2 linked regions of the Caulobacter sp. FWC2 genome follow. The protein of the gene in region 1 interacts with the protein of each later gene in a pairwise test. Links are inferred from orthologs where the notes say so. Each region holds a gene or a part of one and is shown on either strand. Other genes may lie near its edges.

Region 1 (14,078 bases):
CGTTCGCCAAGTGGGTGGCGATGATCTCGCTGCGCCGGTTCGGCAATCTCTCCATGACCCGGCTGGCCAAGCTGGCGGCCACCGACCGCACGACCCTGACACGGTCCATCGACGGCCTGATCACCGACGGCCTGGTGGCGCGCCAGGCCTCGCCCGCCGACCGCCGGATCGTGGTCATCTGCCTGACCGACACCGGGCGCGCGCTGCTGGAAGCGATCCGCGCCGAAATCCGTCCACTGAACCGCGACATCTGCTCCAATCTGACCACGGAAGAACAGGCGGCCATGACCCGCTACCTGCAGAAGATGCTGTCGGGCCTGATCGTCGAGCCGGACTGGAAGCAGGACGTGATCGCGTTCTCGGCCCCGGCCCCGCCGGAGACGGTTTAGGATACGGCAACCTCGCCCTTCGACAGGCTCAGGGTGAGGTTTACCACCTGGGCCGCAAAAGTATCCTCATCCTGAGCTTGTCGAAGGACGAGGACGGTCCCTCAGTCGTCGAACTTCACCCGTCCGCGCCCGGATTTCACCGTCCCGCGCTTGGCCTTGCCGTCCAGCCGCTTGAGCTTGCTGGAATAGGTCGGCTTGGTCGGCCTGCGAGGCTTGGGCTTTTCGGTCGCGCGGCGGATCAGGTCGACGAGGCGCTCCTGGGCGTCCTGGCGGTTCATCTCCTGCGAGCGCGAGCCCTGCGAGAACAGGATCAGCACCCCGTCCTGGGTGAGGCGGCTGCCGGCCAGGGTCTCCAGCCGCGCCTTGACGTCTTCGGGCAGGGCCGGGGAGTTCCGAACGTCGAACCGCAGCTCGATCGCCGTCGAGGTCTTGTTGACGTGCTGGCCGCCGGGGCCGGAGGCGCGGGTGGCCTTCCAGACCAGTTCGTCCTCGTCGATCCGCAGCCAGGACGTGATCTCGATCATTTCGGGACCACACGCTTGGCCTTGACCACCAACTGATCCAAGGCCTGCAGGAACCGCGAGCGGTCGGCGTTGGCGAAGGCGGCGGGACCCTTGGTGACCTCGCCCATCGAGCGCAGGTGCTCGCCGATCGAGCGCGAGGCCAGGGCCACGCCGATCGTGTCATGGGTAAACACTCGCCCGTTCGGCGCGACGGCCGCGCCGCCGGCCTTCAGCACGCGATCCGCCAAGGGGATGTCGTTGGTCACCACCACGTCGCCCGGGCCGCAGCGCTCGGCGATCCAGTCGTCGGCGACGTCCGGACCGGCGTCGACCACGATCTGCTCGATGACCGGCGTCAGCGGCACGCGAATCCAGCTGTTGGACACCACGAAGGTCTTGAAGCCGTGGCGAGCGGCGACCTTGTAGGCCTCGTCCTTCACGGGGCAGGCGTCGGCGTCGATGAAGAGGATGGCGGTCATCGCGCGGGGCCTGAAGAGAAGAAAGACCTGAGGAAACTGGTGCCGGCGGAGAGGATCGAACTCCCGACCTTCGGTTTACAAAACCGCTGCACTACCGCTGTGCTACGCCGGCATGGGCCTGTGACCCGAGGTGAGGGCTTATGCCGTCTGCGAGGGCGGACGGCAAGGGCGCGCTAAAGATCGAACCGCACCCCCTGGGCCAGCGGCAGGGCGCCGGAGTAGTTCACCGTCGCCGTCTGCCGGCGCATGTACTGCTTCCAGCTGTCCGAGCCGCTCTCGCGACCACCGCCGGTCTCCTTCTCGCCGCCGAACGCGCCGCCGATCTCGGCGCCGGACGGACCGATATTGACGTTGGCGATGCCGCAGTCGCTGCCGGCGGCCGACAGGAAGCCCTCGGCCTCGCGGACGTCGTTGGTCATGACGCAGGACGACAGCCCCTGGGGGACGTCGTTCTGGATCGCGATGGCTTCGTCGAAATCCCCATAGGGCACGACGTGCAGCAGCGGGGCGAAGGTCTCGCGCTGCATGCAGGCGGTCGCGGCCGGCAGGCGCGCCAGGGCCGGGCGGACATAGTAGGCGTCCGGGTGCTCATCGATCAGCAGGCGCTCGCCGCCGGCGATGGTCCCGCCCTCGGCGCGGACCTGGTTCATGGCTTCGACGAAGGCGTCATAGGCGGCCTTGTCGATCAGCGGGCCGAGCAGCGTCGCAGGCTGGCGCGGATCGCCGACCGGCAGGCGCTGGAAGGCGGTCTCGACCGCGTCGGCGACCTTGTCGACCAGGCTCTCGTGGACGATCAGGCGACGCAGGGACGTGCAGCGCTGGCCCGCCGTGCCCGCCGCCGAGAAGACGATGGCGCGCAGGGCCAGCGACAGGTCGGCCGAAGGCGTGACGATCATGGCGTTGTTGCCGCCCAGCTCCAGGATCGAGCGGCCGAACCGCTCGGCCACCATCGGGGCCACGGCGCGGCCCATGCGGGTCGAGCCGGTGGCGCTGACCAGGGCGATGCGCGGGTCGCGGGCCAGGCGCTCGCCGGCGTCGCGGCCGCCCTGGATGACGGCGCAGAGACCGTCGGGGGCGTCCTCGAACCGGGCCAGGGCGCGCTGCAGGATGGCGTGGGTGGCGAGCGCGGTCAGCGGCGTCTTCTCGGACGGTTTCCAGATCACCGGATCGCCGCAGACCAGGGCCAGGCAGGCGTTCCACGCCCAGACGGCGACCGGGAAGTTGAAGGCGCTGATCACCGCCACCGGACCCAGCGGATGCCAGGTCTCGCGCATGGCGTGGCCGGGACGCTCCGAAGCGATGGTTAGGCCGTGCAGCTGGCGCGACAGGCCCACGGCGAAGTCGCAGATGTCGATCATCTCCTGGACCTCGCCGGCCGCCTCTGAGGCGATCTTGCCGGCTTCCAGGGTGACCAGGGCGGCAAGGTCCGCCTTGGCGGCGCGCAGTTCCTCACCGAACAGCCGGACCAGCTCGCCGCGACGCGGGGCGGGGACGACGCGCCAGGCGGCGAAGGCGCGGCAGGCCGCCGAGACCTTGGCCCCGATCTCGCGGGCGTCGTCGAAGGTGACCTGGGTCAGGACCTGGCCGTCGATCGGGCTGCGCGCCGCGTGACCGGCGTCGGCGGGCAGGGCTGGCACGCCGAGCCTGGCCAGCAGTTCGCGGGCATGGGCGGCGGGAGTCGGAAAAGACTGGGTCATGGCCTGAGCACACGCCGGGGCCGAACCTGGGTCAACCCCTCGACATTGCGAGTCTCGCCGCCAGCGTTTAGGGACGGGCCAGGCAGGAGAAGCACCATGGCGCAGGGCAAACTCATCGACGGCAAGGCCTTCGCGGCGGATCTGCGGGCGAAGATCGCCGTAGAGGTCGCGCAGCTGAAGGCCCAGCACGGGCTGACGCCAGGTCTGGCCGTGGTGCTGGTTGGCGAAGATCCCGCCAGCCAGGTCTATGTCCGCAACAAGGGCGAGCAGACCGAGGCCGCCGGCATGTATTCCGAGACCCACCGCCTGCCGGCCAACACCTCGCAGGACGACCTGCTGGCCGTGGTCGCCAGGCTCAACGCCGATCCGAAGATTCACGGCGTGCTGGTCCAGTTCCCGGTGCCGGCCCACATCAGCCAGATGGACGTCGTGGCGGCCCTGTCGCCGGACAAGGACGTCGACGGCCTGACCGTGACCAATGCCGGCCGCCTGGCCAGCGGCCTGCCGGCCCTGGCGCCCTGCACGCCGACCGGCTGCATGATGCTGCTGAAGGACGTGATCGGGGATCTCTCGGGCAAGACCGCCGTGGTCATCGGCCGCTCGAACCTGATGGGCAAGCCGATGGCCCAACTGCTGCTGGCCGCCGACTGCACCGTGACCATCGCCCACTCGCGCTCCAAGGACCTGCCGTCGATCGTTCGCCAGGCCGACATCGTCGTCGCCGCCGTCGGCCGGGCCGAGATGGTCAAGGCCGATTGGGTTAAGCCGGGCGCGGTGGTGATCGACGTCGGCATCAGCCGCTTCCCGGCCCGCGATCCTGAAACCGCCGCGGCCGGCAAGACCCGGCTCGTCGGCGACGTCGCCTTCGACGAGGTTCGTGAGGTCGCCGGCGCGATCACGCCGGTCCCCGGGGGCGTTGGGCCCATGACCATCGCGTGCCTGCTGGCCAACACCGTGACCGCGGCGAAGCGCCTGTCGGGGATCGCCTGATGCGGGTGGCGTTGGTCGCCGCCGCCCTGATCCTGTCGGCTTGCGGGGCCAAGACACCGCCGCCGCCGACACCAGAGCAGGCCCTGGCCTTGCGCCCGGCCGACGCGCGCCTGTCGGGCCTGTACGAGACCTCCTGCCACGCCTGCCACGCCATCCCGGGCACGGGCGCGCCTCTGGTCCACGACCGCGCCGCCTGGGACCCGCGCTGGAAGCAGGGCGAGGCGATGCTGCTGGACCACGCCATTCAGGGCTACAACGCCATGCCGGCGACCGGTCAGTGCGCGACTTGCACCCCGGCCGATTTCCAGGCCCTCATACGATTCATGGCGGGGCGCGAAGACTCCGCGAAATAGAGGCGGGGAAGCCATGATCTCCAGGCGCGGAGCCCTGATCGCGGGCGGGACGGGCGCGGCGGTAGTCGCAGGCGGCGGTGTCGCCGCCTATAAGGTCGCCACCGGAGACAAGCCGGAACCGCCGTCGCCGCCCTCGGTCGACGCCCAGGGCAAGCTGCTGTGGCGCAACTGGTCCGGCGTCCAGCACGCCTATCCCGCCGCCCGCCTGGCGCCCAAGGACGAGGACGAGCTGGCCACCGCGCTGAAGGTCGCCCAGGCCCCGATCCGCCCCGTCGGCGCGGGACACTCCTTTACCGCCCTGGCGCCCACCAACGGCACGCTGATCTCGCTGGATGCGATCTCCGGGATCGTCGGCTGGGAAGGTGACGAGGCGATCGTCCGCACCGGCACGCGGCTGGGCGCCCTGGGTCCCATGCTGGCCGAGAAGGGCCGGGCGCTGCCCAACCTGCCGGACATCAACAAGCAGTCGCTGGGCGGCGCGCTGGGCACGGCCACTCATGGCACGGGCGCCAGGATCCAGGCCATGCACGGCAGCGTCACGGGCCTGCGGCTGGTCACGCCCTCGGGCAAGGTCATCGACGCCGACGCGACCAAGAACCCCGAGGTGTTCCAGGCCGCGCGCGTCTCGCTGGGCGCGCTGGGCGTCATCACCCAGGTTCGGATCAAGACCAGCGCCAACCGGCGCCTGCGCCGCCGCGTCTGGCTGGAGCCGTTCGAGGAGGCCCTCGCCAAGGCCGACGAACGCTGGGCCCAGCACCGCAACTTCGAGTTCTACGCCGTGCCGTTCACGGGATTGGCGGCCAATATCAGCCACGACGAGACCGACGATCCGGCCGAACCGCGCGGCCCGGACCAGGACACCGAGTTCCTGCAGGCGCTGCGGGGACTACGCAACCTGCTGGGGTTCGCCACGCCGCTACGCAAGGCCGCCGCCCACGCGCTGCTATCGACGGCCAAGCCGGAGACGGCGGTCGACGAGGGCTGGAAGCTGCTGTCGACCGAGCGCCCCGTGCGCTTCAACGAGATGGAGTTCCACCTTCCCGTTGAGAACCAATTGAAGGCGCTGGAGGAGGTGGTTGGCGCCATCGAGAAGGAGCGCCCGGACGTCTTCTTTCCGATCGAGGTGCGCCGCATCGCGCCGGATGACGCCTGGCTGTCGCCGTTCCAGGGCGGGCCGCGCGGCTCGGTGGCGGTGCACGCCTATTACCGCGACGACTTCACGTTCCTGTACACCTTGATCGAGCCGATCTTCCGCCGCTACGACGGCCGCCCGCACTGGGGCAAGCTGCACACGCTGAACGGCGGCCAGCTGGAGGCGATCTATCCGCGCTGGAAGGATTTCCTGGCGGTCCGGCAGGAATTGGATCCGGACGGCCGTATGCTCAATCCCTACCTGAAGGGCCTGTTCGGCCTTTGAGCGACTACGCCGCGCTGCCCAGATACTCGGTGACGCGGGTTTCCAGCTCGGTGACCAGCGCCTTGCCGACCGGGTGCGTGTCGACCTTGATGTCGTCGCGCACGCAGGCCTTGATCGCGTCGATGTGGGCGTCGACCAGGAACATCGGCGCCGACAGGCGGGTGTCCGGATCATCGATCAGCTTGCAGAGCGAGGCGGCCAGACGGGTGATCAGCGGGAATTCGTAGGTGGCGCCCAAGCCCTTCAGGTCGTGGGCGCGCAGATAGAGGGTCTCGACCGTCTGGGCGTTGAGGCCCGCGGTGCGGACGTCCTGGCGAGCGGCCTCCAGCTTGACGATCTCGTCGTTCAGCCATTGGGCGAAGTTGCCGGACAGGCTCTTCAGAGCCGCCTCGGCCTTGGCGATGGCCGCCATGTCGATGCCGCCACGCCCGCCCACCTTGAGCTTGAGCATGTTCGGCACCTGGATCACTTCAGCGGTCTTGTTCGTCACGGGCGCCTCCCCCAGCGGCGGATCGTTGGGTAACGGCTAACATAGCAGGCGTTAATATTAGATGAGACGCCGCTTTCTGCGACCCAACGTCTCACGTACCAGACTTAGGCAGAGAACTGCTCGGCCAGAACTCTTTCCTCGAGGCTGCGGCCGGCGTCGAAAAGCATCGATAGAGAAGTGCCGCGATCTTCGGAGATGTGCACCTCCAGCACGTCGCGAACCTCGAAGTTGTCGGCCACGGCGCTGACCGGGCGCTTGTCGGCTTCCAGGATCTCGAAAGTGACCCGCGAGGACTGCGGCAGCAGGGCGCCGCGCCAGCGGCGGGGACGGAAGGCGCTGATGGGCGTCAGGGCCAGGACCCGGCCATCGATCGGGATGATCGGGCCGTGGGCCGAGAGATTGTAGGCCGTCGATCCGGCCGGGGTGGCCAGCAGGGCGCCGTCGCAGACCAGTTCGCCCATCCGCACCTTGCCGTCGATCGAGATGCGCAGCTTGGCGGTCTGGCGCGTCTGGCGCAGGAGCGAGACCTCGTTGATGGCCAAGGCTCGGTGCTGCTTCCGATTCGAATCGATGGCGACCATGGCCAGCGGATGGATGACGGCGCGTTCGGCGGCGTTGATCCGCTCCAGCAGGCCGTCCTCCGAATATTCGTTCATCAGGAATCCGACCGAGCCGCGGTTCATGCCGTAGATCGGCGTCTGGCTGGCGATCGCCTCGTGCAGGGTCTCCAGCATGAAACCGTCGCCGCCCAGCGCCACGATGACCTGGGCGTTCTGGTCGCCGACATCGCCATAGCGGGCCATCAGCCGTTCCCGCGCTTCCTGGGCTTCGGGTCGGTCGCTGGCCTTGAAGGACAGGCGAGTCACGAAGGGTTGCGCTTGGTACATGCGGCCAAGTGGCGGGAAGCCTACCGGCTTGTCAAACGACCGATGAGGCCGTCGGATCAGGCCTGGCCGACGGCCTGGCGGAAAGCCATGCCGGCGATATCCGGCGTGAAGGGGCCAAAGGCGCTGGCGGCGCGGCGTACGCCCTCATCGCCGCCGCCCGGACGGCCGCCGTTCAGCTGGCGGACATGCTCCAGGATCGTCGGGAAGACGCTGCGGTCGATGCCCACGGCCGAGCAGGCCAAGGCCAGCAGCTCGGGACGGCCGCTGTCTATGGCGCGGCGGATCTGCACAGGCTCGAACTTGCCCAGGCGCGCCAGGGCCATGACGAACAGCTGCAGCCGGCCTTCGCGCAGCACGCGCAGCAGGTAGCCTGGACGCAGCTGGCCGGCGGAATCGAGCTTCTCGATCAGCGAGCGCTCCATCTCCTCGCGGTCCTCGTCGAGCTCGACCGGGCCGATCGCCTCGCTATTGGCGTCGCCGCGATGGGCCGCGTGCAGGGCGTCGTGGACGGCGGCCTGCATCTTGGACGGATCCAGCTGGAAACGCGCCGTCAGGGCGTCGCGCAGCGCGCGGCCGACCAGCAGATAGAGCTGCTCGGCCAGATCGGTGGAAAGCTTCGGATGCCGGGCCAGGGGCGAGCGCAGGGCGACAACCTCGCGCGAGCGATTCACCAGCCGGCCCATGGCGTCGGGCGAGATCTGGGCGGTGTCGTTCGAGGCCAGGGCGGTCAGTACGGCCGGTTCGTCGCGGCTGATGATCGCCTCGACCACCTGCGCCTGCAGGTGCGGGCGGCGGGCGATCTCGATCTGATGCTCCAGCGTCGCCTGGACCAGCAGGCGGATCAGGTCGTGATCCTGCAGCACCGGGCTGCGGGCGATGATCGGGCGGGCGATGTCGATCTCGTCCAGCGCCATGATGTTGATCAGGGCCGAGGGCGCCCAGTCGGCGTCGGCCAGGCGTTCGGACAGCCGGTGGCGAATGTCGCGCTCGGCCTCGACCACCAGGGTCATGAAGATGGAATTGAGCAGGGCCTGGACGTCGGGGTCGGTCGGCTCGCCGCTGGCCTGGCCGGCCTCGCAGAGATCGATGATCCCGGTGAGCAAACGTTCACGATCGCCAGGCTCGCGACTGCGGGCCAGCTTCATGAGCGATGCTATCTCGACGGCTTGGATGGCCCGCCTCCTTCGAATCCGGAAGACCCGATCAGGATGACCTTGCGGCCCCCAAATGAAAACATGCTTAAACAGGCCAAGAACACCGATGCGTCCTTGCGCGTCGAGATGTCGCGAGCGCAAGCGGAGGATATGTGACTCAAGACCTGATCCTGGCCCTGGACCAGGGCACGACCAGCACCCGGGCCATCCTGTTCGACCGCGCGGGCCAATCCCTGGGTGAGGCCTCGCGTCCGCTGCGCCAGAGCTATCCGCACGACGGCTGGGTCGAGCATGACGCCGAGGAGATCTACGCCGCCTGCGTGGCGGTGCTGCGTGAGGTGGCCGAAACCTCGGGCAGGGCGGACGCCATCGCCGCCATCGGCATCACCAACCAGCGCGAGACGGTGGTGGTCTGGGACCGCGCCACGGGCCGTCCGATCCATCCGGCCGTCGTCTGGCAGGACCGCCGCACGGCCGAGGTCTGCGCCACGCTGAAGACGGCGGGCCACGAGCCGCGCGTCACCGAGGTCACGGGCCTGCTGCTGGATCCCTACTTTTCGGCCACCAAGATCGCCTGGATCCTCGACAGGGTTCCCGGCGCGCGGGCTCGGGCCGAGGCGGGCGGCTTGCTGTGCGGCACCATGGACTGCTGGGTGATCTGGCGGCTGACGGGCGGGGCGGTGCACGCCACCGACGCCACCAACGCCTCGCGCACCCTGTTGTTCGACATCGCCGCCCAGGACTGGTCGGCCGAGATGCTGGACCTGTTCAAGGTCCCCGCGCCGCTGCTTCCCAGGGTGCTGGACTGTGTCGACGACTATGGAGAGACGAGCACCGAGTTGCTGGGGCGCCCCGTTCCGATCCGCGGCGTGGCCGGCGACCAGCAGGCGGCGCTTATGGGGCAGGGCTGCGTCGCGCCAGGCCAGATGAAGGCCACCTACGGCACCGGCTGCTTCATGCTGATCAACACGGGCGAGGCGCGTCCGATCTCGCGCTCGCGCCTGCTGACCACCGTGGCGGCGCGGGTCGGCGGCAAGACGACCTACGCCCTGGAAGGCTCGATCTTCGTGGCCGGGGCGGCGATCCAGTGGCTGGGCGAGGGGCTGGGCGTCACGGGCGGCCCGCGCGCGGCCGAGGCGCTGGCCCGGGCGGCCAAGGCCGACCACGGCGTCGTGGTGGTGCCGGCCTTCACCGGCCTGGGCGCGCCCTGGTGGGACGCCAAGGCGCGGGGCGGCATCTTCGGCCTGACCCGCGACGCCGGCTTGCCGGAGATCGCCGCAGCGACCTTCGACGCGTGCGCCTTGCAGAGCCGCGACCTGATCGAAGCCATGCGCGCCGACGCGCCCTCGGCTTTCGGGGAAGCCGCGCAGCTACGCATCGACGGCGGCATGTCCAAGAGCGTCTGGTTCTCGCAGCGACTGGCCGACCTGACCGGAATGTCGGTGCGCCGCGCCAGCTACCAGGAGACCACGGCCCTGGGCGCGGCGTTGTTCGCCGGGGTGGGCGCGGGGCTCTATGCCTCGGTCGAGGAAGCGGCCGAGGCCAGTCCCGCCGCCGAAACCCTGTCGCCGTCGATCAAGGACCACGAGCGCGAGGCCGCCTACGCGCGTTGGCTGGATGCGGTGCCGCGTGTGCGACTTTAGTTGAACCTTGGTTGCGGTAACATCGACGTCGCCTCATAACCCTCTGACAAAGAAGAAGCGGAGATCGCCATGACCACCCGTCGCGCCGTACTGGGCGCCGGAGCCGCCCTGATCGCTGGCGGACAGGCCCTGGCCGCTTCGCCGGCCTATCCGAAGATCGGCAAGATCCGCCGCCTCTCGCCGGCGCTGGACGCCATCCTCGACGCCCATGCGCCGATCGAGCAGATCGCCGATGGGATCACCTGGGCCGAGGGGCCGGCCTGGCACTGGGAAAGCAAGTCCCTGCTGTTCTCGGATGTGCCCGGCAACGTCATGTACCGCTGGACGCCCAAGACCGGGAAGACCGAGTTCCTCAAGCCCTCGGGCTATGACGGCCCGCCGACCAAGATCTTCCGCGAGGCCGGCTCGAACGGCGCGATCATCACCCTGGCCGGGGACCTGGTCATCGCCGACTGCGGCAATCGCGGCCTGGCCAAGGTCGACCTGGCGACCAAGAAGAAGACGGTTCTGGCCAGCGTCTACAAGGGCAAGAAGTTCAACAGCCCCAACGACCTGGTCGAGGTCCGCGACGGGCCGCTGAAGGGCTCGCTCTACTTCACCGATCCGCCCTACGGCCTGGACGGCGGCGACGCCTCGCCGGCCAAGGAACTGGCGTTCAACGGCGTCTACCTGCTGCGTCCCAATGGCGAGGTGGCGCTGGTCGACGACACGCTGTCATTCCCCAACGGCGTGGGCCTGTCGCCGGATGGCAAGCGGCTCTACGTCTCGATCTCGGACCCCAAGCGGCCGGTGATCATGGCCTATGATCTTGGCGCGGACGGCCTGCCCAAGTCGTCAAAGGTGTTCTTCGACGCTGCGGAACTGCTGAAGGCCGGCGGGCCCGGGCTTCCCGACGGCATGAAGGTCGACGCCAAGGGCAACCTGTTCGCCAGCGGGCCGGGCGGGATCATGATCCTGACGCCGGAGGCCAAGCTGCTGGGCGTCATCGAGACCGGCGGGCCGGCCGCCAACTGCGCGTTCGGCGAGGACGGCAAGACGCTGTTCCTGACCTCCAATCACATCGTGGCGCGGGTGCGGACCAAGACGTCTGGCCTGGCCTGGTAGGAGAGAGAAGCATGGACGAGATCAGCAAGCGGACATTCCTGGCGGCTGGTCTCGCCGCCACGCTGCCCCTGAGCGCCCCCTCTCTTGAGGCAAGGGCAGCAGAGCCCGGCCGCAAGCTGGGCTACGCGATCCTGGGCCTGGGCTACTACGCCACCAAGATCATCATGCCCCACTTCGCCGAGTGTGAGCACTCCAAGCTGGTGGCCCTGGTCAGCGGCACGCCCGAAAAGCTGAAGACGTTCGGCGAGCAGTACGGCATCCCGGAAAGCCACCGCTACAGCTACGAGACCTTCGACAGGATCGCCGACAATCCGGACGTCGACATCGTCTACGTCATCACGCCCAACAGCCTGCACCGGGTGTTCACCGAGCGGGCCGCAAAGGCCGGCAAGCACGTGATGTGCGAGAAGCCGATGGCGACCACCTCGGCCGACGCCGAGGCGATGATCGCCGCCTGCAAGAAGGCCGGCCGCAAGCTGATGATCGGCTATCGCAGCCGCTTCCAGGCCCACAATATCGAGGCGATCAAGCTTTCACGTGACGGGGCCTTCGGGCCGGTGCGGACGGTGACGACCGACCACGGCTTCACGATCGGTAACCCGGAGCAATGGCGGCTGAAGCGGGCGCTGTCCGGCGGCGGCAGCCTGATGGACATCGGCATCTACAGCCTGAACGCCGCCCGCTACCTGACCGGCGAGGAGCCCGTGGCCGTCAACGCCATGGAGTCCACCGACCACGCCGATATCCGCTTCAAGGAGGTGGAAGACATCATCAGCTTCCAGCTGCTGTTCCCCTCCGGCGCGGTGGCCAACTGCTTTTCCACCTACAGCACCAACTTCAACCACTACCGCGTCAGCGGACCCAAGGGCTGGGTCGAGCTGGAGCCGGCCACCAGCTATCAGGGCCAGACGATGCGGGCGCAACTGAACGGCCAGACCGCCCCGCGCGAGCCGGCAGCCCAGCCGAAGAACCAGTTCTCGGCCCAGCTGGACCACCTGTCCGAGTGCATCCTCACCGACCGCGAGCCGATCGTCCCCGGCGAGGAGGGCCTCAAGGACATGCGCCTGATCGAGGCCATCTACCGCGCGGCGCGCGAAGGGCGGACGGTGAAGGTTTAAGCGGTTTCGTCCAGATAGGCCTTAACCCGCGCGAACAGGTCCTCGAACATCGGCGTGGTCAGGCGGCCGGTGTTCGTGTTCAGGCGCGAGCAGTGGTAGCTGTTGAAGATCCGATAGGGGCCAGCCTGGAACTCCGAGCCGTGGCCGGGAACCCCCGCCGAGGCCTTGAGGCCCAGGGCCTTCAGCACATTGCGCCGCGAGACGTCGCCCAGGGTGACGATGGCCTTCAGGTTCGGGAACATCTCCAGCCGCGCGGTGAGGAACGGGCGGCAGTTGTTCTCTTCGGACGTTTCGGGCTTGTTGCCGGGCGGGGCGCAGCGGACGGCGTTGGTCACCGCCGCGCCGACCAGCCGCAGCGAGTCATCGGGCCGCGCCTCGAACTTGCCGGTGGCGAAGCCGAACTTGATCATCGTGTCGTAGAGCAGCGTCCCGGCATAGTCGCCGGTGAACGGCCGGCCCGTGCGGTTGGCGCCCTTGCGGCCAGGGGCCAGGCCCGCGACCAGCAGGCGCGCGTCCTTGTCGCCGAACGAGGGGGCGGGGCCGTTGAACCAGTCCGGATAGAGCGCCTGGTTCTCGCGGCGATAGGCCACGAGGCGCGGGCACAGCGGGCAGTCGCGCGGCGGCTCGGCGGGGTTGGGCACGACTTCGCCGACGATGTTGGAGGTCTGGCTCATCTCAATACTCGTCGTCGGCTTCACGTTCGGCCAGGGTGCGGGTGTCTGCCGCCGGGCGTGGCTGGACGCGCTGCGGGCGGCCGATGATGTTCCCGAGATCGGCGAGGTCGACGAAGTTGTCGGCCTGACGGCGCAGATCGTCGCTGGTCATCGGCGGCTGGCTCTTCATGGTCGAGACCACGGTGACGCGGCGGCCCTTGCGCTGGACGGCCTCGACCACGGCGCGGAAGTCCCCGTCGCCGGAGAACAACACCAGGTGGTCGGCGGTCTCGGCGATCTGCAGCATGTCGACGGCGATCTCGATGTCCATGTCGCCGCGCCAGCGCTTGCGGCCCTGGCTGTCGGTGAACTCGCGGGCGGGCTTGGTCACCAGGGTGAAGCCGTTGTAGTCCAGCCAGTCCACGAGGGGGCGGATCGGCGAATAATCGTCGTTTTCAGCGATCGCGGTATAGTAGTAGGCCCGGATCAGGACGCCGCGCTTTTTGAACTCGTCGAGCAGCTTGCGGTAGTCGATGTCGAAGCCCAGGGACTTGGCGGCGGAATAGAGATTGGCGCCGTCGATGAACAGGGCCAGACGGTCGGTCGGATAGAAGGTCACGGTAATCCCTTGAAAAATCAGGTCGCTCGAAATGACTTGGACGAGGCCGTGATCGTGGCGCTCGGCAGCAATCTGCCCGGACCCTATACGAGTCGCGAGGCGCTGTTGGAAGCTGCCCTGACGGCTCTGCCGGACGTGGGACTGACTCTGACGACCCGCTCGACCTGGTGGAGCTCGGCGGCGTGGCCCGACCCCGCCGGTCCCGAATATCTGAACGGCGTGGCCCTCGTGACCACCGACCTGTCGCCCGTCGAGACCCTGGCGGCGCTTCACACGATCGAGGCGCGCTTCGGAAGGGCGAGGGGCGAGGCCAACGCGCCGCGCACCCTGGATCTTGATCTCATCGCCCATGGCCGGACGGTGCTGGATGGCGACCTGGTCTTGCCGCACCCGCGCGCCCACGATCGGTTGTTCGTGATGGGGCCGCTGGCCGAGCTGGCCTCGGCCTGGGTCCACCCCGTCAACGGCGAGCCGGCCTTCCGGCTGGCGGCAAACGCCAGCGTCGGTCGCGACGCGCGCTCCATTGCCAAGGTTTAATTTCCGGTCGGATGAAGCGGCGCCCATAGTCCGGCCAAATTTCGG
Region 2 (13,925 bases), 770 kb from region 1 along the record:
GAACGGTTGTCGTTCTCCCATTGCAGGCCGACATTGCCAGGCTCGATGTCGAACGGGCTGTCGATGGTGTCGGTCGGCGTGGCGCCGAAGCTGATGTCGCGGCGGTCCAGAGCGATCAGGCCGCTGTTGAAGCTCTCCCGGCGGCGGCCCTCGAACCAGCGGTGCGCGCCGCCGACCAGGGTGCGGGCGTGGACGGCGCCGACATCGGTCGGGAAGGCGGAGGTCAGGCGGATCTCGCTGACCTTGGCGTCGGTGGTGGCCGGGTAGCCGTAGGAGACGAAGCGGCGGTTCTCCAGGCGATCGTGGAACAGCTGCAGCTTGATCGAGCGGTCCTCGCCCAGGTCCTTGGCCAGATCGAAATAGAGCGTCTGGGTGTTGGTCTTCGAGAAGTCGGCCGCGCTGATATAGACCGTCCGGCGATCCAGCTTCGTCATGCCGACGCCGGTGTCCAGGGTGTGGGCCGCGTCGGTGCTGGGGAAGCCGTAGTAGGGGATGTAGAGCGCGCTGGCGTAAGGGTAGGAGCCCACCTCGTTGGGGGTCAGCTTGCCGTTGCGGTCGGCGTCGACCAGCGAGGTGTCGCGGCCGGTGATGTAGGTCCGGTTGTCGATCAGGTCCTGGGTCAGGCGGTTCCAGCCGGGCGTCTGCACGTCGCCGGACGAGTGGAACACCATGCCGCCCAGCGCCGTGCTCCAGCCGTTTCCGAGATCGAAGTCGGACGAGACCTCCAGGATCTGTCGGCGCGGATAGATGCCCTTGTAGTAGCTGTGGCTGTCCTCGGCCTCGCCATAGACATGGACGCCGCCCTCTACCGCGCCCAGGTTCACCGGCGCGCCGAACTGGCCGGTGATCAGCTTCTTGTTGTAGCTGCCGACCGTGGCGGTGATCTCGCCTTCCGGCTCGGCCAGGAAGCGGCCCTCATCGCGGGCGGACTTGGGGATGAAGTTCACGAGGCCGCCAACCTTGCCGGCGCCATAGACCGGGGTTGGCGGTCCGCGCAGGATCTCGATGCGCGAGGCCCCGCCGATCGGGGTCGAATAGGTCCCGCGGTTCTCCACGCGCTTGAAGCCGCGGAAGTAGTTCTCGGCCAGGGTGCCCCGAATGTTGAGCGACCCGGGGACGCCGTAGAAGCTGGCGGTATGGGTCCCCGGCGAGACCTTGGTGACGCCGTCCAGGGTCAGCACCCCGTAGCGCTCCAGGGTCACGTCGCTGACCAGGCTGGCCGAACGCGGCGTCTCGATCAGCGGCTTGGCGACGCCGAACACGGTGGTGCTTGGCTGTTTCTCCAGCAGGCCCGCCTTGTCGCGCGCCACAATGATCACCGCATCGACCTGATCGGCCAACTGGTCTTCCGCATGCGCCGCCAAGGCAGTCATGCTCGAAAGAGCCAAGACGCTGGCGGACAGTAGAGCGCTTCTGGACGACATCGGAGTTTCGGCCTTCACGCCGCGAGGCGGAAAGGCCCTGCGGTCAAGGTCCGATATCTGGGTATGTCTTGATCTTGGTCAAAAGGTCTTCTGACATTTCAGTTAGGATTGCGAAGGCGCTGTGGCAGGAAAGACGCAGGTTTGATGGGGCTAGGCCGCGCCTACGTGCGGTCGCGTCTGCGCCTCGGGCTGAACGTTCAGGATCCGCAGCATGGCGTTGCGCGAGGCCTCGGCGTCGCCGCCGGCGATGACGCGGGCGACCAAACGGTGTTCCTCGATCTCGTCCAGCAGTTCCTGCTCGGTGGCGCCGTTGAACGAGAACACCCAGAAACGGGCGGCCTTGTGCTGCAGCGGGATCAGGATCCGGGCCAGGGCCAGGTTGCCAGAGGCGCGGGCGACCAAAGCGTGGAAACGCAGGTCCATGGCCACCAGCGCCGGCAGGTCGCAGGTCCTGGCGGCCGCCTCGCCCTCGGCGAAAACCTCGTACATCGCCTGGGCCTCGGCCTTGGAGGCGTGCTTGGCGGCCAAGCTGGCGCAGTGCGGCTCGATCAGCACCCGGGCCTCATCTCCCTGGCGCAGCTCGACCAGGTCCAGCGGCGCGACTGTGGTGCCCGAGCGGGCCCGGCGGATCACCAGACCCTCCAGGGCCAGGCGGCCAAGAGCGTCGCGCACCCCGGCCAGGCCGGTGTCGTAGTGCGCGGCCAGCGACTGCTCGTCCAGCCGCGATCCGGCCGGCAGCGCGCCCAGGATCAGGTCCAGCAGGATCCGCTCATAGACCTTGGTCTTCTGCAGGTCCGGCGACCAATCCTCGAGTCCCGAGGAGTTGGCGACGTCCAGCACCAGGGTGCGAGCGGCGTTGAGCGAAGGCGAGGCCATGGGCGATCCGTGAGCGGCGGTCGCTGATAGGTAGTGTGAAATGTCAGACATTTCTAGTCACGTCCGCCCCCGCAAAGCGGGGCGGTGGACTAGCTAGAACGCCGGCACCACCGCGCCGTTGTACTTGGTCGCCAGAAACGCCTTCACGTCCGGCGAGGTCAGGGCGGCGGCCAGCTTCTTGACGCGCGGGTCGTCCTTGTTGTCCGGACGACCGACAAGATAGTTCACATACGGGCTGGTCTTGTCCTCGGCGATCAGCGCGTCCTTGGACGGGTTCAGCTTGGCGTCCAGGGCGTAGTTGGTGTTGATCACCGCCAGGTCGACTTGATTGAGGATACGCGGCAGGGCCGGCGCCTCCAGCTCCTTGAACTTCAGGTTCTTCGGGTTGCTGGTGATGTCCTTCAGCGTCGACAGGTCGCTGGCGTTCTTCAGGCCGATCACGCCGTTCTTGGCCAGCAGGATCAAGGCCCGAGCCTCGGTGCTGGCGTCGTTGGGAATGGCCACGGTCGCGCCGTTCGGGACCTCGGCGATCGACTTCCACTTGGACGAATAGGCCCCGATCGGCTCGACGTGCACGCCGGTGATCGTCACCAGGTTCGTGCCCTTCTCGCGATTGAACTCGTTCAGATAGGGCAGCGTCTGGAAGTAGTTCACGTCGATGCGCTTCTCGGCCACCTGCGTGTTGGGCTGGACGTAGTCGTTGAACACCTTGATCTCGAGGTTCAGCCCTTCGGCGGCCAGCTTCGGCTTGATGAACTCCAGCACCTCGGCGTGCGGGATCGCGGTGGCGGCCACGGTCAGGGTGTTCGGCGCGCTGGCCTTGGGCTCCTTCGGACCGCAGGCAGCGAGGGCCATGGCGGCGAGGCCGAGAACGAGGAAAGCGCGGCGGGCGGCCATGAACGGCTCCATAAATCGATCTGACAGGTAGGCTTTTGCCCGCTCAGCCGTGTTGGAGGAAATCAGATTTCCTGAGGGTGCGTCGAGCGCTTACGAAGCCGCCGCCTGGAGTTTGCTTGACCCCGCCTCCAAACAGGCCGCTTGAGTGGGGATGGCCAAAGAAACCGTCCACATCGTCCAAGCCTACATCGCCGGGCGCGGCAAGGGCCTGAAGGCCGAGCAGCAGATCGGCTGCAAGACGGCGGAAGAGGCGCGCCGCAAGGCCGAGCGCCTGGCCCCGCTGCGCGAAGGCGTCGTCGCCTTCTCGGCCAGCGCCGACGTCGAGCTGGGCGACTACGACGAGAACCCGGACATCCTGTTCAAGGCCGGCCGCCTGCCGCACCCCTTCGACCAGGCTTAGTACCAGATCTAGTCCTCGTCGTTGGCGGGCTCCGGCACGTCCGGCTCGCCGTGGACAACCCAGTTGGCCACGAAGTCGGGCGACTCGCCGGCCAGGGTGGTGACGCCGGCTTCGGCCGCCGCGATGGCCGAGGTCTGCGGCGGCAGGGTGTAGGTGTCGCCGTCGTGCTCGCCCAGCAGGTCCAGCACGATGCCCTCGTCCTCGGTGGCGTCGATGACCACACCGAAGAACTGCTGGCGCTCGGCCACCTCGCCGTCCTCGTCGAGAAAAGTCAGGTTCATCAGCAGGGTCTTGCCCAGCATGCTCTTGGCGAAGGCGGCGTCCCAGTGGAGGTCGGTGTCGGTATCGTCGGTCATCTCTTGAAGCCTACTTGTGCGAAACGCGGCGCACCACCGCATCGCCGATCATCTGCAGCACCTGGACCAGCACCAGCATCAGCACGACGGTGACGATCATCACGTCGGTCTGGAAACGCTGATAGCCGAAGCGGATCGCCAGGTCGCCCAAGCCGCCCGCGCCGACCACGCCGGCCATGGCGGTGTAGGAGACCAGGGCCACGGCGGTGACGGTCCCGGCGGCGACCAAGCCCGGCAAGGCCTCGGGCAGCAGCGCGCCAAGCACCACCTGACGCCGCTTGGCGCCCATGGCGAAGCTGGCCTCGATCACGCCCTTGTCGACCTCGCGCAGGGCCGTCTCCACCAGCCGCGCGAAGAAGGGCGCCGCGCCCACCACCAGCGGCGGGATAGCGCCGGCCACGCCCAGCGACGTGCCCACCAGGGCCACGGTCAGCGGGATCATCACGATCAGCAGGATCACGAACGGCACCGAGCGCAGCACGTTGACCAGCAGCGACAGCAAGCCGTTGGCGACCTTGTTCTCCAGCATCTGGCCCTTGCCGGTCAGGAACAGGATCACCCCCAGCGGCAGGCCCAGCGCGATGGTCAGCACCAGCGAACCGCCCAGCATGGACAGAGTGTCGACGGTCGCCTGGCCGATCTCGGGCCAGTCGATATTCGAGGCGCTCATCGGGCGGTCTCCCCGGAAAGTTCATCCACGCGCACGCCCGCCGCCTGGAACTGGGCGATGGCCGCGGCGACGTCGCCGCCGGTCAGGACCAGGGTCAGCTGGCCATAGGGCGTCTCGCGCAGGCGGTGAATGCGTCCCCCCAGGATCGAATAGTCGACGCCGGTGGTCCGTGCGACCTCGCCCAGCACCGGCCTGTAGGTCGCCTCGCCCCGGAAGGTCAGGCGCACCACGCGGCCATCGACGCCGGCGGCGGCCGTCACTTCACCATCCGCCTCGCGCACGAAACGGCGGGCGGTGTCGCTGGCCGGATGCAGGAACACCTGCTCGACAGCGCCCTCCTCCACGACCCGTCCGGCTTCGAGCACGGCGACGCGGTCGCAGACGCGGCGGACCACGTCCATCTCGTGGGTGATCAGCACGATGGTCAGGCCCAGCTCGCGGTTCAGGCCCGAGATCAGGTCGAGGATCTGTTCGGTGGTCTCTGGGTCGAGGGCGCTTGTGGCCTCATCACACAGCAGGACCTTGGGGTTGGTGGCCAGCGCCCGGGCGATGCCGACGCGCTGCTTCTGGCCGCCCGAAAGCTGGGCGGGGAACTTGTTCGCGTGGGCGGTCAGGCCGACGCGCTCCAGCAGCTCGGCCGTTCGCGCCTTGACCTCGCTGGCCGGACGGCCAGCCAGCCTCAAAGGAAAACTGACGTTCTGAGCCACCGTCTTGCCCGACAGCAGGTTGAAGTGCTGGAAGATCATCCCGACCCGGCGGCGCAGGGCGCGCAGGCCCTCGACGCCCAGGGCCGCGACGTCATCGCCGTCGACCACGACCTTGCCGCCGGTCGGCGTCTCCAGGCCGTTGATCAGCCGGATCAAAGTCGACTTGCCCGCGCCCGAGGCGCCGATCACGCCGAACACCTCGCCGGCCTGCACCGACAGCGAGACCTGACTTAAGGCGGCGTGGCCGCTGGCGGCGCCCTTGGCGCCGCCTTGGGCGGAATAGATCTTGGAAACGGCCTCGAAGGCGATCACGGGCGCAGGGGTCCTTTGGAAGCGGGGCTGGGTGATCGCTCACGCGGCCGGAAGGGTCAAGCAAACGTAAGAAGGGCGAGCGCTCCTTGAAGACCGCCCGCCCCTCCGACATTCACCCCTTGATCCGAACTACTTCGCGCGCGGCGGAGCGTTCTTCACGTACTTGTCCATCCACTGGGACATCTCCCACAGGGTATGGCCGGTGGATTCCCGCGCGCGATAGCCGTGGGCTTCGTTGGGCAGAGTGACGTAGCGGACCGTCGCACCGGCCCCCTTCAACGCGGCGTAGAAACGCTCGCTCTGGATCGGGAAGGTGCCGGAGTTGTCGTCCGCCTCGCCGTGGATCAGCAGGATCGGGTCCTTGATCGCCGTGGCGTAGGTGAACGGGCTCATCTTCGTATAGGTGTCGGTCGCATCCCAGTAGGTGCGCTGCTCGGCCTGGAAGCCAAACGGCGTCAGGGTGCGGTTGTAGGCGCCCGAGCGCGCGATGCCGGCCCGGAACAGGCGGGTGTGCGCCAGCAGGTTGGCGGTCATGAACGCGCCGTAGCTGTGGCCGCCGACGGCGATCTTGTCACGATCCGCCACGCCCAGCGCCACCACGGCGTCCACGGCCGCCTTGGCGTCGGCGGTCAGTTGCTCGACATAGGTGTCGTTCGGCTCGGCCCCGTTCTGGCCGATGATCGGGAACGAGGGGTTGTCGAGGATCGCGTAGCCCTGGGTCAGCAGGAACAGGTGGCTGATGCCTGCCGGACGGGTGAAGCGGTTTCCCTCGTCCACCGTCTGGCCGGCGACGGCCGCATCGGTGAACTCGGCCGGATAGGCCCACATCAACAGCGGCAGCGGGCCATCCTTGGCCTTGTCATAGCCGGCCGGCAGATAGAGCACGCCCGACAGGGTCACGCCGTCGGCGCGCTTGTAGGTGATGGTCTGCTTGGTCACGCCGGCGAACTGCGGGGCGCGGTCCGGGAAGCTCGTCAGCGCCTTGGCCTTGGCGCCCTTGGCCACGGCATGGATGTAGTAGTTCGGCTGGTCCTTGGCGCTTTCGCGACGGGTGATCACCGACTTGCCGGCCTCGTCGGCCATGGCCACGGGGACCTCGTAGTATGGACCTTCGGCCTGCCACAACTTGGTGGTCTTGCCGTCGGCCAGCTCCATGCGGCCGACGAACGGGAACTCGCCCTTGGCCGACGCGCCCGCGCCGGTGACGAACACCGCCTTGCCATCTGGCGTGAAGTGCAGGACGTCCTCGCCCTGGGCGTTGCGGCGGCTGACGGCCTGGCCCGGGTCGTTGTAGCGGTCCTGGTAGTTGCGCTCGAGGATCACGCGGCCCGAACCGGGCTTGGACGGATCGATGGCGATGAGCTTCTGGTTGCGGGTCTGCCACCACCGGCTAGTCAGCAGGGCGAAGTCGCTCTTGCCCCAGTCGATGCCGCGATAGCGCTGCTCGAGGTCGATGATCTTGGTCGGGGCGGCGCTGAACGGCGCGGCCAGCGAGAACACGCTGTCGTGGATCGTCACCTTCTTGCGCGGGTCGCCGCCGTCCTGGGCCTCGGCCCAGACCAGGGTGGCCGGGGCGTCGGCGCGCCAGCTGACCGAGCGCACGCCCGTCGACACCGCGTCGAAGGCCGGCGGCAAGGTGTCGGCCAGCGGCCGGTCGACCAGGGTCTTCACCGGCTGGCCGTCAATGGTCGAGACCGCGATCTCGGTCGGGAACTGGCCCGCCGGCACCAGATAGCTGTACGGCCGCTTCAGGCGGTTGGTCAGGATGTACTTGCCGTCCGGCGAGATCGAGGCGCTGGAAATCACGCCTGGCTTGCCGATCGCCGTGGCCTTGCCGTCGGCCAGGTCGTAGCGGGTCAGCTGCGAGGTGAAGTAGTAGTCGAACAGGGCCTCGTCATGGGCGTTGGCCAGCAGGTCCTGATAGGTGCGGATCGCGGCGGTGCGCCCCTTGGACTCCTGGACCGTCGGACCGGTCGGCGTGACGGTCTGGACCGGAGCGGCGCCGCGGCCGGTGAGGATGGTCTGGACCACCAGGCCCGAGCCGTCCGGCAGCCAGTCATAGCCGGAGCCGAACACGGCGTTGACGACCGGTTCGGTGACCTTGCGAGCGGCGGCGGTCTTCACGTCGACAACCCACAGCTCCAGGCCGGCCTTGGCGTCCAGCACGAAGGCCATCTTCGAGCTGTCCGGCGACCAGCTGGGCGACAGGAAACGGGCGCCGGCGGGCAGGCTCACGGCGCGGACCTTGCCCGTCGCCACGTCCTCGAACGACAGGCTGTTCAGCCACATGGCGCGCGCCTCGATCGGGCCGTTGGTGCGCGGATTGATGCGGCTGCCGCCCAGGCGCAGGATCGGCTCGGAGACGGCGGCGATGGAGGGCAGGTTCTCGCGGCCCAGCAGGGCCAGGGTCTTGCGGTCCGAGCTGACGCTCACGCCAGGGGTCGGTGCGGCGTCCAGGATCTGGGCGATCGGCGCGGGCGGGGTCTGGTAGCCATCGGCCGACCAGGCCGCGCCGACGGACAGCGCCGAAAAGGCGACCGAGGCGGCCAGCGCGATCGCGCGGCGCCGGAAGGAAGTCTGGAACATGCAGGGGCCCCTCACTTGAGGCGCGGCGTTGAACCGGCGCGCCGAACGGGAGGCATGATTATGCACCCCATAGCGGAAAGGGAACCGAATTTAGTCACAATTTCGCGGCAAGCACCGAGATCGCGCACCATTTTTTGCGCAAGTCGGCGGAATTCGGTTTCTTGACCGCAACATCGTGTCGGTCGGGAAACCTCGGCTTTCGGCCTAACCTGACGGTCCTTCTGGTCGCAGCGCTGCGGAAAGCCGGGACCGCCGCAAGCTCAGCGCTTCCGGCGGCCCCGCATAGCCTCTGAAGGAGGCTTAGGGCCCTACGGCTGCTTCACCACCGCGCCGCCCTTCATCACGAACACCGGCTTTTCCAGCGTCGTCACGTCGGCCAGCGGGTCACCCGCCACCGCGATGATGTCGCCCCAGCGGCCGACGGCGACCTGGCCGACGTCCTTGGTCTGGCCCAGCGCCTCGGCGGCGGTGATCGTCGCCGACTGGATGGCCTGCAGCGGCGTCGCGCCATAGCGGATCATGACCGCGAACTGCTTGGCGTTGTCGCCGTGCGGATAGACCCCGGCGTCGGTGCCGTAGACCATCTTCACCCCGGCCTTCAGAGCCTTCTTGAAGTTCTGCCGCTGGATCTCGCCGATGTCGCGGTCCTTGCGCAGGTTATCCTCCAGCACGCCGTTCTTCTTGCCCTCGGCCTGGGTGTAGTCGGTGTTGTAGATGTCCATCGAGAAGTAGGTCCCGTGCTGGACCGCCAGCTTGATGCCTTCGTCGTCGACCAGGCTGGCGTGCTCGATGGTGTCGATGCCGGCCTTGATCGCCTCGCGGATGCCCGCCGCGCCGTGAGCGTGGGCGGCGACCTTGATGCCGGCCATGTGGGCCTCGTCGGCCACGGCGTGCATCTCGTCATAGGTCAGTTGCTGCTGGCCCGGCTCGTCGCCGCGCGAGAACACCCCGCCCGTCGCGCAGATCTTGATCACCTGGGCGCCGTACTTCTTCAGCGTCCGGACCGCCTTGCGCGCCTCGTCTGGGCTGTCGATGTTGTAGGGGCCCTTCTCGTCCATCGACGGCGGGAAGAAGGTCGAGTCGCAGTGGCCGCCAGTCGCCCCGATCGCCCAGGTCGCCGTGACGATGCGCGGCCCGATCACGTAGCCGCCATCGATCGCCTCGCGAAGACCCACGTCGTCGAAGTCGGCTGAGCCGACATTGCGGATGGTCGTGAAGCCCGCCTCCAGCGTCTTCCTGGCGTTGGCGACCTGCACCACGCTCCAGAACCGGTCGCTGTATTCCAGGCTGTTATAGCCGCCGATCTCGGCCAGGCCGTCGATGTGGGTGTGCATGTCGATCAGGCCCGGCAGCAGGGTCGCGCCCGGCAGGTCGACGACCTTGGCGCCGGCGGGAACCGCGTCGCCCTTCTTGCCGATGCTGGTGATGCGGCCGTCGGTGACGATCACCAGCGGATTGTCGACATACTTGCCGCTGGCCACGTCCAGCAGCCGCGCGGCGCTGACCGCCTCGACCTGGGCGGCGCTCGCCGTTCCCGCCGCCAGAACGCCCACCGCCCCGATACCCGCGGCAAGAGCCGCAGCCTTGATCCCCACATGCATGTCGTTCTCGTCCCCGTCACAAACTTGAGCCGGTGACGCTAGCACCCGGGCGCGCGGTGTCGAGGCTTCGGTGATGGCGGGGCCCGGTTCAGGCTTGGCCGCCGCTTGGGAACGTCGCCGCCCGCTAGGGATTTGCAAGCTGGAACGCCACCGGAACCGACATATGTCCAACGCCGATCGCCTCTGGTCGCCCTATTGCGGCGCGGGTCCCATCCCGGCCGAGCTATGGACGCGGTGGAACCTCGACCCGGTGGCGTTGACGCTCCTGGCGCTGGTGGCCGGGCTGCTGGCGGCGGTGTCGACAGAGCGCCGGGGGCTCGCGGCCGGGGCCGTGCTGATCCTGGCCATCACCTTCGTCTCGCCGCTCTGCGCCTTGAGTTCGGCGCTGTTTTCGGCCCGCACCGTCCATCACGTGCTGTTGGTCGCGGCCGTCGCGCCGCTGATCGCCTGGGCCCTGCCCCGGCCCGCGCGAGCGCCCCATCTCGCCGTCTGGACGAGCGGCTTCGTCGCCGTGTTCTGGGTCTGGCATGCGCCGGCCGCCTACGCCGCGGCAATGTCGAACGATCTGGTCTACGCCCTGATGCAGGCCAGCCTGCTGGCGACCGCGACGGGGGCGTGGCGCGCGGTTCGGGCGGCGCGGCCGGGCGGCGCGATCACCGCGCTGCTCGCCACCACCGTCCTGATGGGCCTGCTGGGCGCGATCCTGACCTTCGCGCCGCGCGCCCTCTACGCCCCCCACGCCCTGACCACGCTCGCCTGGGGCCTTAGCCCCTTGGACGATCAGCAGATCGCCGGCCTGATCATGTGGATACCGGCTGCGGGTGTCTATCTGGGCTCGGCGCTGTCGATCCTGGCCGGGGTGCTGCGCCCTCGTCCCGTGGCGCGCCCCGCATGATCGACCGGCTGATCGCCAACATCTTCGAATGGGCCGCCGGCCATGCCGACGAGGGTCGCTATTCGCCGGTGGCCATCGTCTTCCACTGGACGATGGCGGCCCTGGCGTTCTTCCAGCTGGGCTGGGGCTTGTGGATGGGCCGCGCGCCCGCCGGGGCGACGATGGCGGCCGCCTATGAGGTCCACTACGCCGTGGGGATCCTGATGCTGGTCCTGGCCCTGGGCCGCCTGGGCTGGCGGCTGTTCGCGCCGGACACCATCAACGACGCCGACAAGCCGGGCTGGGAGAGCGTGGCCGCCCATGTCACCCACTATGTCTTCTACACCTGCCTGCTGGGCCTGCCGCTGAGCGGCTGGGCGATGGTCTCGGCGACGGCGCGCGAGACGGACCTGGCCCTGCTGGGCGTCATCCCCTGGCCGCTGATGCCGCTGGGCGAGCTCTCCCATCCGACGCTGTGGGCCATCGAGGCGGCGGCGGAGTGGCTGCACTGGGGTTTCGTCGTCAGCCTGACGGCGCTGATCCCGATCCACGCCGGAGCCGTGCTCAAGCACCACTTCATCGATCGAGACGACGTCCTTCACGGGATGCTGCCGATCGCGCCGCAGCTGCCGCCGCGCCGGACGCGCTGGCAGCGTCGCTGGCGGGCGATGGAGAAGCGGGTTGCCGCCGCAACCAGGCCGCTATGGCGTCGACTTCGGCGGGCGTGAGTTTGCGGGCGATATCGCCCATGGCGCCGCGCGGATCGTTGCGCCGCTTGGCCAGCCGCCAGCGGTCCATCTGCTCGCGGATATAGGCCGGCGGCTGACCGGCCAGGGCGGGCTGGCCGCCACCGACGCCCTGCCCCTGGTCACCGTGACAGGCGGCGCAGGGCGCCAGGCCGCGCGCCGGATCACCGTCGCGCCACAGCGCCGGTGCGGGTCCCGCCAGGCCGCCCCCGTCAGACGACGGCAGCCCGGCGTAGTAGGCGACGACCGCCCGTCGCGCCTGGTCGTCCAGCGGCTTGGCCACCGGCGTCATCACCGGGTCCAGGCGCAGGCCTGCGGCGTAGTCTTCCATCTGCTTCTGGAGGTAGCCGACGTCCAGCCCGGCCAGTCTCGGCGTCGACACGCCGTCGCCGGCCCCGTCCAGGCCGTGACATGAGAAGCAGGCCTTGGCCGCGCCGCCCGCGCCGCCGCTCATGGCGATCGTCCGGCCGGTGGCGCTCAGCGCCTGATCGGTCTGGCTGACGGGGCGGTCGCAGGCGGACAAGGCCGCCAGGGCGAGGAGGAGCGGAAGGCGGCGCACAGCGGCTAAACCGGCGGCCGGGAGCGCGGTTCCCCGGAACCTTGAGCGCGCGGACGGGTTGAGCCTCCGAAGGCGGCTTCGGGGATGGCGTGACCAGCGGATCGAGAACGGCGAGCCCCAACATGATGGGCGCGATGATCGGGTTGGCGACCCTGGCCGCCTGCGCCGAAAAGCCGACCGTCCGCGCGATCTCCGGCGCCGATCCCGAACGAGGCCTGGCGCTGATCGAGGCCCAGGGCTGCGGCGCCTGTCACCAGATCCCGGGCGTGGCGTGGCCGCGTGGGCAGGTCGGCGGCGCGCTGGCCGGCTTCGCCGATCGGACCCTGATCGCCGGCCGCCACCCCAACCAGCCCGATGTGTTGGTGCGCTGGTTGCGCGACCCGCCGGCCCTATCGCCGGACACGGGCATGCCCGCCTCGAACCTGACCGAGACGCAAGCCCGCGACATCGCGGCCTATCTTTACACGCTCCATGACGACTAGGACCGCCGCCGACGAGAGCTTCAAGGGCTGGCCGCCGCCGGTGCTGGATCCGGCCGGGCCGTTCGCCGCGCCGCTCAACACCCTGACCTGGGGCCTTCTGGCCATGGCTGTCCTGGTCATGGCCGTGGTCTTGGTCGCCCTGGCCATCGCGCTCTTCGCGCCGCGCGCCTGGCGACAGCGCCTGGGGGGCGAGCGGCTGATCTGGATCGCGGGGCTGGGTTTTCCGGTCGTGGTGCTGAGCGCGCTGCTGGTCTGGGGTCTGTCCCTGACGTCGCGCCTGTCCGAAGCGCCGCAGCCGGGCGATCTGCGCGTGCGGGTGACCGGCGAGATGTGGTGGTGGCGAGTGGCCTATTTGGACGCCGCCGGCCGCGAGCTCTTCCAGGACGCCAATGAGATCCACGTCCCGGTCGGGCGGACCATCGCGCTGGAACTGGAGTCCACGGACGTCATCCACAGCTTCTGGGTGCCGCGCCTGGCCGGCAAGCTGGATATGATCCCCGGCCGGCGCAACGTCCTGCGGATCCAGGCCGACCGCCCTGGAACCTATAGCGGCCAATGCGCCGAATATTGCGGCGGCGCCCACGCCCTGATGGCCTTCGTCGTCATCGCCCACGCGCCCGAGGACTATGTCCGCTGGCGCGAGCGCGCGGCGCGTCCAGCCGCTGCTCTTCCCCAGCAGGCGGCCGGGGCGGCGGTGTTCGAACGGAGCGGCTGCGGCGCCTGCCATACGATCCGAGGGACCTCGGCCACCGGCGTGGCCGGACCGGACCTCACCCATGTCGGATCGCGCCGCACCCTGGGCGCGGGCGTGCTGCCCAACAACGCCGGAACGATGGGCGGCTGGATCGCCGACAGCCAGGCGATCAAGCCCGGCAACCGCATGCCGGCCTATCCGGTGCTGAGCGGCCAGGACCTGCGGGCCGTCTCGGCCTATCTGGAGAGCCTGAAGTGAGCCCTCCTCCGAAGAGCGAAGGCTCCGAGACCGGCTTAGACCGTTCCCTCTACGACCGTTTTCCCACCAAGGGCCGGCGGCCCAAGGGCGAGGCCGAGGCGCTGGAAGAGATCTGGTGCGCGCCCAAGGGCTGGCAGTGGATCACCGCGATCAACAACAACTTCGTCGCCGTCTACTATGTCGGCGCGGCCATGCTGTTCTTCGTGCTGGCCGGGGTCCTGGCCCTGGTCATGCGCGTCCAGCTGGCCCTGCCGTTGAACGGGGTGCTGCCGCAGGAGACCTACAACCAGGTCTTCACCATGCACGGCACGGTGATGATGTTCCTGTTCGCCGTGCCGGCGGTCGAGGCGCTGGGCGTTCTGCTGCTGCCGCAGATGCTGGGCGCGCGCGACCTACCCTTCCCGCGCCTGTCGGCCTACGCCTTCTGGGCCTATCTGATCGGCGGGCTGGCCTTCTTCTGCTCGCTGTTCTTCGGCCTGGCGC

Evidence for each region.
Region 2: the proteins of CSW62_RS09120 (region 1) and CSW62_RS05300 interact in binary tests that used the Escherichia coli proteins (3 or more experiments, as listed by UniProt). The link is inferred for Caulobacter sp. FWC2 from one-to-one orthologs.

The regions. Positions count from the first base shown.
Region 1 is NZ_PEBF01000001.1:1,858,907-1,872,984, forward strand. Bases 10,119-13,118 are described here. They hold CSW62_RS09120 (Gfo/Idh/MocA family protein), read left to right. Parts: upstream 10,119-11,012; coding sequence 11,013-12,224; downstream 12,225-13,118. Other genes in these bases: CSW62_RS09115 (SMP-30/gluconolactonase/LRE family protein), read left to right, coding at 10,119-11,106; CSW62_RS09125 (uracil-DNA glycosylase), read right to left, coding at 12,221-12,898; CSW62_RS09130 (NYN domain-containing protein), read right to left, coding at 12,900-13,118. In the rest of the region: CSW62_RS09055 (MarR family winged helix-turn-helix transcriptional regulator), read left to right, coding at 1-389; alternative ribosome rescue aminoacyl-tRNA hydrolase ArfB, read right to left, coding at 491-913; CSW62_RS09065 (YaiI/YqxD family protein), read right to left, coding at 910-1,371; CSW62_RS09075 (aldehyde dehydrogenase family protein), read right to left, coding at 1,545-3,068; bifunctional methylenetetrahydrofolate dehydrogenase/methenyltetrahydrofolate cyclohydrolase FolD, read left to right, coding at 3,165-4,058; CSW62_RS09085 (cytochrome c5 family protein), read left to right, coding at 4,058-4,411; CSW62_RS09090 (D-arabinono-1,4-lactone oxidase), read left to right, coding at 4,425-5,828; CSW62_RS09095 (Hpt domain-containing protein), read right to left, coding at 5,833-6,318; CSW62_RS09100 (NAD kinase), read right to left, coding at 6,423-7,205; CSW62_RS09105 (DUF2336 domain-containing protein), read right to left, coding at 7,262-8,350; glycerol kinase GlpK, read left to right, coding at 8,512-10,002; more of CSW62_RS09115, read left to right, coding at 10,072-10,118; more of CSW62_RS09130, read right to left, coding at 13,119-13,496; folK (2-amino-4-hydroxy-6-hydroxymethyldihydropteridine diphosphokinase), read left to right, coding at 13,545-14,033. UniProt on the Escherichia coli protein: Hydratase involved in the degradation of sialic acids. Catalyzes the reversible conversion of the dehydrated form of N-acetylneuraminate (Neu5Ac), 2,7-anhydro-N-acetylneuraminate (2,7-AN), to Neu5Ac.
Region 2 is NZ_PEBF01000001.1:1,092,663-1,106,587, reverse strand. What follows is about bases 3,632-6,478. They hold CSW62_RS05300 (methionine ABC transporter ATP-binding protein), read right to left. Parts: upstream 5,643-6,478; coding sequence 4,620-5,642; downstream 3,632-4,619. Other genes in these bases: CSW62_RS05295 (prolyl oligopeptidase family serine peptidase), read right to left, coding at 5,772-6,478; CSW62_RS05305 (methionine ABC transporter permease), read right to left, coding at 3,964-4,623; CSW62_RS05310 (hypothetical protein), read right to left, coding at 3,632-3,953. Also shown: CSW62_RS05330 (TonB-dependent siderophore receptor), read right to left, coding at 1-1,442; CSW62_RS05325 (GntR family transcriptional regulator), read right to left, coding at 1,575-2,300; CSW62_RS05320 (MetQ/NlpA family ABC transporter substrate-binding protein), read right to left, coding at 2,394-3,209; CSW62_RS05315 (hypothetical protein), read left to right, coding at 3,349-3,597; more of CSW62_RS05310, read right to left, coding at 3,606-3,631; more of CSW62_RS05295, read right to left, coding at 6,479-8,228; CSW62_RS05290 (amidohydrolase family protein), read right to left, coding at 8,537-9,829; CSW62_RS05285 (cytochrome c oxidase assembly protein), read left to right, coding at 9,993-10,724; CSW62_RS05280 (cytochrome b), read left to right, coding at 10,721-11,431; CSW62_RS05270 (cytochrome c family protein), read left to right, coding at 12,131-12,490; coxB (cytochrome c oxidase subunit II), read left to right, coding at 12,480-13,442; CSW62_RS05260 (cbb3-type cytochrome c oxidase subunit I), read left to right, coding at 13,439-13,925. UniProt on the Escherichia coli protein: Part of the ABC transporter complex MetNIQ involved in methionine import. Responsible for energy coupling to the transport system. It has also been shown to be involved in formyl-L-methionine transport.